DNA from 2 places in the Streptomyces sp. NPDC091377 genome. Region 2 is predicted to be linked to the other one. Evidence: riboswitches for the same ligand, from Rfam matches in the RefSeq annotation. Region 2 holds a riboswitch; the other holds the start of a gene.
The links. Region 2 has a riboswitch for S-adenosylmethionine ahead of thrC (threonine synthase). Riboswitches for the same ligand answer to the same signal wherever they lie in the genome.
Positions count from the first base shown of each region.

Region 1: it holds a riboswitch for S-adenosylmethionine, as region 2 does, so the genes downstream of both, ACIQNG_RS30260 (aminotransferase class V-fold PLP-dependent enzyme) here and thrC (threonine synthase) in region 2, are expected to answer to the same signal.

Region 1 covers NZ_JBIVUE010000017.1:91,541-96,969, reverse strand. Annotated here, with positions in the region: gene ACIQNG_RS30265 (glycerate kinase) at 1-948, shown strand, start outside; gene ACIQNG_RS30260 (aminotransferase class V-fold PLP-dependent enzyme) at 903-2,264, opposite strand; SAM riboswitch class IV at 2,428-2,544, opposite strand; gene trpD (anthranilate phosphoribosyltransferase) at 2,950-4,014, opposite strand; gene ACIQNG_RS30250 (cytochrome bc complex cytochrome b subunit) at 4,178-5,429, opposite strand, start outside.
Region 2 covers NZ_JBIVUE010000032.1:15,546-20,974, forward strand. Annotated here, with positions in the region: gene ACIQNG_RS37605 (trehalose-6-phosphate synthase) at 274-1,671, opposite strand; gene ACIQNG_RS37610 (glucosyl-3-phosphoglycerate synthase) at 1,800-2,744, opposite strand; SAM riboswitch class I at 2,938-3,095, shown strand; gene thrC (threonine synthase) at 3,114-4,403, shown strand; gene ACIQNG_RS37620 (MoaD/ThiS family protein) at 4,483-4,758, shown strand; gene ACIQNG_RS37625 (cold-shock protein) at 5,157-5,360, shown strand.

The sequences.
Region 1 (5,429 bases), on a different contig from region 2:
GACGCCGGGCGCACCGCCGTCGTGGAGATGGCGGCCGTGGCGGGGCTGTCGCTGGTGCCGGCCGGCCTGCGCGACCCCGGCGCGACGACCACCTACGGGGTCGGGGAGCTGATCCGGGCGGCGCTGGACACGGGCGTACGGAAGATCGTCGTCGGGTGCGGGGACTCCGGGACCTCGGACGGGGGCGCGGGCGCGCTCCAGGCGCTCGGGGCGCGGCTCCTGGACGCCGACGGGTTCGAACTGCCCCGGGGCGGCGGCGAGTTGGTGCGGCTGCACCGGATCGACCCGGCCGGGCTCGACCCCCGGCTCGCCGGGACGGAGCTGCTGGTGGCCTGCAACCCGTACAACGTGCTGTGCGGTGAGCGGGGCGTGGCGCGGGTGTTCGGGCCGCAGAAGGGGGCGACCCCGGCGCAGGTCGAGCGGCTGTCCGAGGGCCTGGAGACCTGGGCGTACGTCCTTCAGCGCGATCTCGGGCCGGTCGGTGTCGATCTGCGGTCCGGGCCGGGCACGGGCGCCTCGGGCGGGCTCGGGGCCGGGCTCGCCGCGCTGGGGGCCCGGCTGCTGCCCCGCTTCGACGTGCTGCTCGACCATCTCGACCTGGACGCCCGGCTGGCCCGCGCCGATCTGGTGCTGACCGCCGAGGGCGCGCTGGACGAGCAGACGCGGCGCGGCAAGGTGCCGGGCGAGGTGGCCCGCCGCGCCAAGCTCTACGACCGTCCCGTGCTGGCGCTGGCCGGCACCCTCGGCAAGGGTGCCGGGGACGTGCCCGGGGTGGACGCCTTCCACGGGATCCTGCCCGCCCCGATGGCGCTGGCGGAGGCGCTGGTGCGGGCCGCCGAGCTGCTCACCGACGCCACCGAGCGGGCGCTGCGGATGATCGTGCTGGGGGCCCGCCTGCCGGCTCAGGCGGAGGTGTCCGGGACGCAGCGGCCGTCGACCGTGCGGTAGCTCCAGCGGGCACCGTCGGCGACCAGTTCCCGCACGGCCCGGACGAACCGCTCCACATGCTCGTCCGGGGTGCCCGCGCCGAAGCTGACCCGGATGGCGTTGAGGGACTTCTCCCCCGGCGCCGCCTCGGGGGCGCCGCACTCGCCCTGCGTCTGCGGGTCGCTGCCCAGCAGGGTGCGCACCAGCGGGTGGGCGCAGAACAGTCCGTCGCGTACGCCGATGCCGTACTCGGCGGAGAGCGCGGCGGCGAAGTGGGAGCTGTTCCAGCCGTCGACCACGAAGGAGATCACCCCGACGCGCGGGGCGTCGTCGCCGAACAGGGACAGGATCCGCACCTCGGGGATGTCCGCGAGCCCGGCGCGGACGGTGTCGATGAGCCGCTCCTCCCGGGCGACCAGGGAGTCGAAGCCCGCCTCGGTGAGCGCCTTGCAGGCGGAGGCGAGGGCGTGGACGCCGATCACATTGGGCGAGCCGGCCTCATGGCGGGCGGCGCTGTCTTGCCACTCCACGTCCACTCCCCCGTCCGCGCGCCGGGTGACCTTGCGGCTGGCGCCGCCGCCCGCGAGGTAGGGGTCGGCCGCGCGCAGCCAGTCGGCACGGCCCGCCAGGACGCCCGAGCCGAAGGGGGCGTACAGCTTGTGCCCGGAGAGGGCGACCCAGTCCACGTCGAGGTCGGTGACGGAGACGGGGTGGTGGGGGGCGAGCTGCGCGGCGTCCAGGACGATCCGGGCGCCGTGGGCGTGGGCGGCGGCGGCCAGCTCCTTGATCGGCCACAGCTCGCCGGTGACGTTGGAGGCACCGGTGACACAGACCAGGGCGGGGCCGTACGGGTCGCGGTCGGCGAGGGTGCGCTCCAGGGTCTCGACGGCCTGGCGCGGGGTGCGCGGGGCGTCGAGGTAGGTGACGCGGGCGTCCTTCCAGGGCAGCAGGGAGGCGTGGTGCTCGGTCTCGAAGACGAAGACCTGGCAGTCGGCGGGCAGGGCGGCGGCGAGCAGGTTCAGGGAGTCGGTGGTGGACCGGGTGAAGACGACCTGGTCGTCCTCCCGGCAGCCGAGGAACCCGGCGACGGTCGCGCGGGCGTTCTCGAACAGGTCGGTCGACAGCTGCGACAGATACCCGGCCCCCCGGTGCACGCTGCCGTAGTACGGCGCGTAGGCCGCCACGTCGTCCCACACCCGCTGGAGCGCGGGCGCGCTGGCGGCGTAGTCGAGCGCGGCATAGGTCACCTCGCCCCCGGTGACCAGCGGCACGGTGACGTCCCGCCCGAGCACGGGCAGCGGGGCGCAGACGGACGGGGCGGCGGCGGAAATGGGCATGGCTGAACTCCCGTGAAGGCAGGCGGACTTCACCGCACGAGCGGGACGCTCAAGCGCGGGCGAAGAAAGAAAAAGGGGATGCGGAGGCGGGGCTCTGCGGCCCTACCGCATTCGCTTGCTCACGAAAAGGCTCCTCGACGACCGGGACCCCGGTGACACGAGGGGTCCGCGCTTGCCATAGACCTCGCTGCCTACGGCCTGGTCTTCACCCGGGGCACCCCGCCACGGACGGAGGGTTGCCGGACAGCCGGCCGGGGCCTGATGGCTGTCGCTCATGACCTGATCAGAAAATCTACGACGCCCCCACCCCAAAGCGCAACTCCCACCCCGAACAAAGCACCACAAGGACCAGCCCCCCCCCAAGGGGCGCGAGGAACTGCGCGACCAGCCCCCACGAAGCCGCACCCAACAACCCACCCCAACCCACCCCCCCCAAGGGGCGCGAGGAACCGCGCAACCACCCCCCACGAAGCCGCACCCAACAACCCACCCCAACCCACCACCCCCCAAGGGGCGCGAGGAACCGCGCAACCACCCCCCACGCCGTCGCACCCAACAACCCACCCCAACCCACCACCCCCAAGGGGCGCGGGGAACTGCGCAACCACCCCCCACGCCGTCGCAGACGACCACGCACCCCCGCCCCCCAACCCCCCGACACCAACCCGCGGAGCGACCCGCGGAGCTACCCGTTGCTCACAGCAACCCACCGCTCCAACGTCCGCTTCGCCGCCCCCGAGTCGATGGCCCGCTCCGCCTTCTCCATCCCCGCCCGGATCTGCTCGGAGAGCGACGCCGAAGTGGGATCCAGCGCGGCCAGCGCAGCCGCCGAGTTCAGCAGGACCGCGTCCCGGACCGGCCCGCGCTCCCCGTCCAGCAGCCGCCGCGCGACCTCCGCGTTGAAGGACGGGTCGCCGCCGCGCAGCGCCTCGACCGGCACCAGGTCGATCCCGACGTCCCGGGGGTCGAAGGTCTCCTCGGTGACCTTCCCGTCGCGCACCACCCACACCCGGGACGTGGCGGTGACGGTCAGCTCGTCCAGGCCGTCGTCGCCCCGGAAGACCAGCGAGGAGTTGCCGCGCTCGGCGAAGACGCCCGCGACCACCGGCGCCATCCGGGGGTCGGCGACCCCGACGGCCTGGGCACGCACCCGGGCGGGGTTGGTGAGCGGACCGAGGATGTTGAAGACGGTACGGATCCCGAGTTGGCCGCGCGCGGCGCCCGCGTGCCGCAACGCCGGGTGGAACTTGATCGCGAAGCAGAAGGTGATCCCGGCCTCACGGGCCACCTCGGTCACCCGCGCGGGCGTCAGCTCCAGGTTCACGCCCAGTTTCTCCAGCACGTCCGAGGCGCCCGACGCGGAGGACGCGGCCCGGTTGCCGTGCTTGACGACGGTGGCGCCGGTGCCGGCCACCACGATCGCCGACATGGTGGAGATGTTGACGGTCTTGGCGCCGTCGCCGCCGGTGCCGACGATGTCGACGGTGCGGCCGGGCACCTCGATCACGTGGGCGTGCTCGTACATCGCCCGGACCAGACCGTTGATCTCCTCCACGGTCTCGCCCTTGGCGCGCAGTGCCACGACGAATCCGGCGATCTGCGCGTCGGTCGCCTCGCCGCGCATGATCCGGTCCATCGCCCAGGCCGTGGCGTCGGCGCTCTGGTCGCGTCCGTACAGCAGCGAGTTCAGTACGCCGGGCCAGGAACGGCCCGCCGCGGTGTCGCCTCCAGCGGGGGTCACAGCGCTCATCAGCCGCTCCTGGGTGAGGTCCCGCGCCGTCGGCGGGACGGGTCTGCCCTTGCGGGTCCACCCTATCCAGCCGGGGCGGAGGTCCGGACGGGCGTCCGTACCACGGACGAGGGCCCCGCTCCGGCTGGAGCGGGGCCCTCGGTGTGTGGCGAACGCGCGGGGATCAGTGGTGGCCGTGGCCGCTCGTGATCTCCTTGTACTCCTCGGCCGTCGGCTTCGGGATCTGCGAGTCCTCTCCGTAGTACGCCTTGCTGAGCTTGGCGCGGAGCTTGTCCGGCGCCTTCACCTTGCGGGCGACACCGTTCTCGTCGGTGGCCGCGCCGACCATGGCCGGCTCGTACTGGTCGTGCGCGGTGAGGGTGTGCAGCTGCTCCTGGCTGAGCGGCTCGTGCACCTCGATGAACTCACCGTGCGGCAGCCGCTTGATGGTGCCGGTCTCGCGGCCGTGCAGCACCTTCTCGCGGTCCCGGCGCTGAAGGCCGAGGCAGATCCGCTTGGTGATGATGAACGCGATGATCGGTCCGGCGAAGAAGCCGATCCGTACGACCCAGGTGACGGCGTTGATCGACAGCTGGAAGTGGGTGGCCCACAGGTCGTTTCCACCACCGACCAGCGTGATCATGTACATCGTGATCCAGGCGACACCGAACGCGGTACGCGTCGGGGCGTTGCGCGGCCGGTCCAGGATGTGGTGCTCGCGCTTGTCGCCGGTGATCCAGGACTCGATGAACGGATACGCCGCGAGGGCCATCAGGACCACACCGAACAGCACCAGCGGGATGAACACGCCCAGGACCAGGGTGTGGCCCCAGAAGTTGACCTCCCAGCCGGGGAAGAACCGGATGAGTCCTTCCGCGAAGCCCATGTACCAGTCGGGCTGGGCGCCGGTGGAGACCTGGTCCGGCCGGTAGGGGCCGAGCACCCAGATCGGGTTGATCTGGGCGATCGCCGCGATGGCCGCGATGGCGCCGAAGACCAGGAAGAAGAAGCCACCGGCCTTGGCCATGTAGACCGGCATCAGCGGCATGCCGACGACGTTCTTGTTGGTGCGGCCGGGACCCGCGAACTGGGTGTGCTTGTGGTAGACGACCAGGATCAGGTGGGCGACCACGAGACCGAGCATGATGCCCGGCAGCAGCAGGATGTGGATGGAGTAGAAGCGGGCCACGAAGTCGCCGCCCGGGAACTCCCCGCCGAACAGGAAGAACGAGATGTACGTGCCGACGATCGGCATGGACAGGATCGCGCCCTGCGTGAAGCGGACACCGGTGCCGGAGAGCAGGTCGTCCGGGAGCGAGTAGCCGGTGAAACCGGTGAACATGCCGAGGACGAAGAGCAGGAACCCGAACAGCCAGTTGATCTCACGCGGCTTGCGGAACGCGCCCGTGAAGAACACGCGCATCATGTGCACGAAC
Region 2 (5,429 bases):
TGCCGTGCCGGTTCGCATCCCGCCGTACTGGGCGGGTGGCACCCCCTGCCCTGCCGAGAGGCACCCCGCCGCGCCGGGTGGCATCCTGCCGCGCTGGGCGGCACCCCCGCCGTATCGGGCGGCGCCCTGCCGGGCAGGGCGGCACCCCGCCGCACCCCGCCCTGCCGGGCGGCACCTGAGCCCGGGCCGGGCCGCATCCCGCCCCGCCGGGCGGCACCCCGCCCCGCCGGGCCGCATCCCGCCCCGCCGGGTCGTGTCACCCCCGGCCCGGGCTCAGGTGCTGGGTGGTGTGAGGGCTTCCAGTTGGTCCAGGAACCAGCGTTCCGGGGGGAGGGCCGTGGCCGCTGCCGCGAGGCGTTTGGTCCGTTCCGCCCGCTCATCCCGGCCCATGGTCAGGGCCTCGTGCAGGGCTTCCGCCGTCTCGACGACGTCGTACGGGTTGACGCCCAGCGCGTCCTCGGAGAGTTCCTCCCAGGCGCCGGCCTCCTGGGAGAGGACGAGGACGCAGCCCTCGTCGGAGACGACGGGGACCTCCTTGGCGACCAGGTTCATCCCGTCGCGGATGGGGTTGACCAGGGCGACATCGGCCAGCCGGTACGCGGCGAGGGAGCGGGCGAAGTCGTCCTCGACATGCAGGAGCACCGGCGTCCAGCCCGGGGTGCCGAAGCGGGCGTTGATCGCCTCCGCCCGGCGCCGCACCTGTGCCGTGTAGTCCCGGTACACCGCGAGATCGTGGCGGGACGGGTAGGCGAACGCCATATGGACGACCCGCTCGCGCCACTCGGGACGGGACTCCAGCAGCGCCTCGTAGGCGAGCAGCCCGCGCACGATGTTCTTCGACAGTTCGGTGCGGTCCACCCGGACGATCGTGCGGCGGCCCGCCCCGATGTCCTCGCGCAGGGTCGTGATGCGCTCGGCCACGTCCGGCTCGTGGGCGCGACGGCGCAGGAAGTCGGCGTCCGCGCCGAGCCCGTGCACCGCGATCACGGTCTCCCCGGCACCGCCCGCGAACTCCTCGCAGCACGCCCGGAACGCGTCCGCCCAGCGCCGGGTCAGAAAGCCCAGCCGGTCCGCGCCCAGCATGCCGCGCAGCAGTTGCCCGGCGATGTCCCGCGGCAGCATCCGGAAGTACTCCGGCGGCGCCCACGGGGTGTGGGAGAAGTGAGAAATGCGCAGGTCGGGGCGGAGCGCGCGCAGCAGGCCCGGCACCAGCGCCAGGTGGTAGTCCTGGACCAGGACCGCCGCGCCCTCGGCCGCCTCCGCCGCGAGCGCCTCGGCGAAGGCCCGGTTGTAGGTCTCGTACGCCGCCCACTGCCGCCGGAACTCCGCGTCGAAGACGGGCTCCAGCGGGGTCTGGTACAGCATGTGGTGGACGAACCAGAGGACCGAGTTGGCGATGCCGTTGTAGGCGTCGGCGTGCACCTCGGCCGGGATGTCCAGCATCCGGACACCCGGTTCGCCGACGCCCTGCCGTACGGCCTGCCGGTCGCCCTCGCCGAGGGCCGAGCACACCCACAGGGCTTCCGTGTCCGGCCCGATCGCGGACAGCCCGGACACCAGTCCGCCGCCGCCGCGTCTGGCGTGCAGCGTCCCGTCGTCGCGGACGTCGTAGGAGACGGGGCCGCGGTTGGAGGCGACCAGGACCCGAGCAGCACCGAGGGTTGCAGCCATACGCCTGAACCTAGCCCACCCCGGAAACGCTCAAACGTACGGTTCCGGCACATGCGCCGTGGCATCCGGCCGCAAACGGAACCGGAACCGGAACCCGCAGCGCCGCATCCCGCACGGGGCGCCCCGCCTCACGCCACCTTCCGCGCCGCGTACTCCGCGATCTCGGCCATCGGTGGCCGCTCCTCGGTGTCCACGGAGTACGTCCGCGGCTCGAAGCCCTCCTCGCCCCGCTCGAACTGGGTGATCGCCGGGCGCACCAGATGGCCGCGGGCCAGCCTGAGCTGGGCGGTGCGGTAGATCGCGGCGGCCATCCGGCCCAGGGCCTGCCCGTCCTGGTGCCGGTGCTTGCGCACCCCCACGTCCACCTGGGCGAGCGCGTCCAGACCGACCAGGTGCAGCGCGTCCACCAGCATGCCCAGCTCCACCCCGTACCCCACCGGGAACGGCAGCCGCTCCAGCAGCGCGCGCCGGGCCGCGTACTCGCCGCCGAGCGGCTGGACGAAGCCGGCCAGCTGGGGCCAGTGCAGATTCAGCAGCGGGCGGGCCATCAGCTCGGTGACCCGGCCGCCCTGCCCGGCCGCGCCGGCGAGCGGACGGTCGTACATCCCCTTGACCAGCTGGACCCCGGGCTCGGTGAGCAGCGGGCCGACGATCCCGGAGACGAATCCGGAGGTGAAGTCCCTGAGGTCGGCGTCGATGAAACAGACGATGTCGCCGGAGGTGACCAGCAGCGAGCGCCACAGCACCTCGCCCTTGCCGGGCACGGCCGGGATCCTCGGCAGGATCGCGTCCCGGTGCACCACCCGGGCCCCCGCGGCGGCGGCCACCTCGGCGGTGCGGTCGGTGGAGCCCGAGTCCACGACCACGATCTCGTCCACGAGCGGCACCTGGACCATCAGGTCCCGGCGGATCACGGCGACGATGTCACCGACGGTCGCCGCCTCGTTCAGCGCGGGCAGCACCACACTGACCGTCTGGCCCGTCGCGCGCTTGGCGGCCAGAACACGGTGGAGCGGGCGGTCGGACGACGACCAGGTGCGGGTCCTCAGCCAGCGCTCGACTTCTTCCAGCACGGTCCGTGGCTCCTCACTGTTTCGGATCACTGCTCGGACGCATGACAGGGATCTCACCGCGGGATGTGATCCATCTCGCGGTTCGGACGGCTATCTCAACTGTCCTGGCCTTCGGTTACAGTCTTGAACAACGCTGATGACCATCGCATGTCGGAGGTCCGCAGCATCCACAACCGCTCATATAACCGCATACAGCTCATCCAGAGGGGCAGAGGGAAACGGCCCGATGAAGCCCCGGCAACCCTCCAGCCGGTCTCGTACCGATCACTGACGATCGTCGTCGCGAGGCTCCCGGCTCGGGAAGGTGCCAAATCCGTCTCACGACGAGATGCGTCGTGAGGAAGATGAGGAGAAAGGGCCTCGCCTCACATGGCTGTGCAGACTGTCGCGAACCACGGCACTTCCGCCCCCACCGTCGATCTCGGACCCGCCTCCGGCCTGTCCTGCCGGGAATGCGGCCACCGCGTCCCGCTCGGCCCGGTCTTCGCCTGCGAGGAGTGTTTCGGCCCGCTGGAGACCGCATACGATTTCTCGGGCTACGACACCGAGGCACTGCGCCGGCGGATCGAGGCCGGCCCCGCGAACATCTGGCGGTACGCCCCGCTGCTCCCGGTCCCGGCGGACGTCGCCGACAAGCCGAACCTCAACCCCGGCTGGACCAAGCTGGTCAAGGCCGACAACCTCGCCCGTGAGCTGGGTGTCACCGGCGGCCTCTTCGTCAAGGACGACTCCGGCAACCCGACCCACTCCTTCAAGGACCGGGTCGTCGCGCAGGCCCTGGAAGCGGCCCGCGCCTTCGGCTTCACCACCCTGTCCTGCTCCTCCACCGGCAACCTCGCCGGCGCCGTCGGCGCCGCCGCCGCGCGCGCCGGGCTGCGCTCCTGTGTGTTCATCCCGCACGACCTGGAGCAGGGCAAGGTCGTCATGGCCGCGGTCTACGGCGGCGAGCTGGTCGGCATCGAGGGCAACTACGACGACGTCAACCGCTTCTGCTCCGAGCTGATCGGCGACCCGGCCGGCGAGGGCTGGGGCTTCGTCAACGTCAATCTGCGGCCCTACTACGCCGAGGGTTCCAAGACCCTGGCGTACGAGATCTGCGAGCAGCTCGGCTGGCGGCTGCCCGACCAGCTCGTGGTGCCGATCGCCTCCGGCTCCCAGCTCACGAAGATCGACAAGGGGCTCAAGGAGCTGATCGCCCTGGGTCTGGTCGAGGACCGGCCCTACAAGATCTTCGGCGCGCAGGCCGAGGGCTGCTCACCGGTGTCGGCCGCGTTCAAGGCCGGGCACGACGTGGTGCGCCCGCAGAAGCCGAACACCATCGCCAAGTCGCTGGCCATCGGCAACCCGGCGGACGGCCCCTACGTCCTGGACATCGCCCGCCGTACCGGTGGCGCGGTGGAGGACGTGACGGACGAGCAGGTCGTGGACGCGATCCGGCTGCTCGCCCGGACCGAGGGGATCTTCGCCGAGACGGCGGGCGGGGTGACGGTCGGTGTGACGAGGAAGCTGATCGAGAACGGTCTGCTCGACCCCTCGCTGACCACGGTCGTGCTGAACACCGGGGACGGACTCAAGACGCTGGACGCCGTCGCCGACACCGGGCTGACCGCGACCATCCGGCCCAGCCTGGACTCGTTCCGCGAGGCCGGACTGGGCTAGGGCCGACGGGCCCTCGGGCCCTGCCTTCATCCGTCCCGCGCCCCTGCCGGGGGCGAGCACCCTGACCGGAGGTCACATCGTGAGCGTCACCGTTCGTATCCCTACCATCCTGCGGACCTACACCGACGGGAAGGCCGAGGTCTCCGCCGCCGGGGCCAACCTCGGTGAGGTCATCGCGGACCTGGAGAAGAACCACACCGGGATCGCCGCCCGGGTCCTGGACGACCAGGGCAAGCTCCGGCGCTTCGTGAACGTCTACGTCAACGACGACGACGTCCGCTTCGAGCAGGGCCTGGAGACCGCCACCCCGGACGGCGCCGGCGTCTCGATCATTCCCGCCGTCGCCGGTGGCTGAGTCACCGAGCGTGCTGTGAATTGCCCCCTCCGTAAGAGAAACGGAGGGGGCAATTCTGCATGGTTGAGCACGGTAGAGTTGGGGAAGCGCGGAGCGTCTTCGCATCTGCATGCGGTCGGGAAGCAACGAGAAGTAGCCAAAGTCGGCGGCCCTTTTATGCCTTATGCGCCCTTTGCCCGGCCCGACTTGCCCCGAAGTCCTCTGAATTCTCCGTATATTCCCGACCGGTGCTGCCTGGATTTCTCGTCCGATTGACCTGTTGCAGACGGCAGTTGGACAGATACATTCAGCCGCGGTCGACGCGTTCCGGCGCACGCCCCCACCGATCGGGGGGTGAGGTCTGACCCGGGTCCGCGAAGTGTGGATCTGTGCAAGGGCCAGTAATAGGGGAGTTAGGCATGGCTCAGGGCACCGTCAAGTGGTTCAACGCGGAGAAGGGGTACGGCTTCATCGCGGTCGACGGTGGTGCGGACGTCTTCGTCCACTACAGCGCGATTCAGATGGACGGCTACCGCACCCTGGAAGAGGGCCAGCGGGTCGAGTTCGAGATCTCGCAGGGCCAGAAAGGCCCGCAGGCCGACATGGTTCGCGTCACCGCCTGAACATTTCTACAGGAAGGGCCCGCACCCTCTCGGGGGTGCGGGCCCTTCCATCTGTCCCGGGCCGTCTCC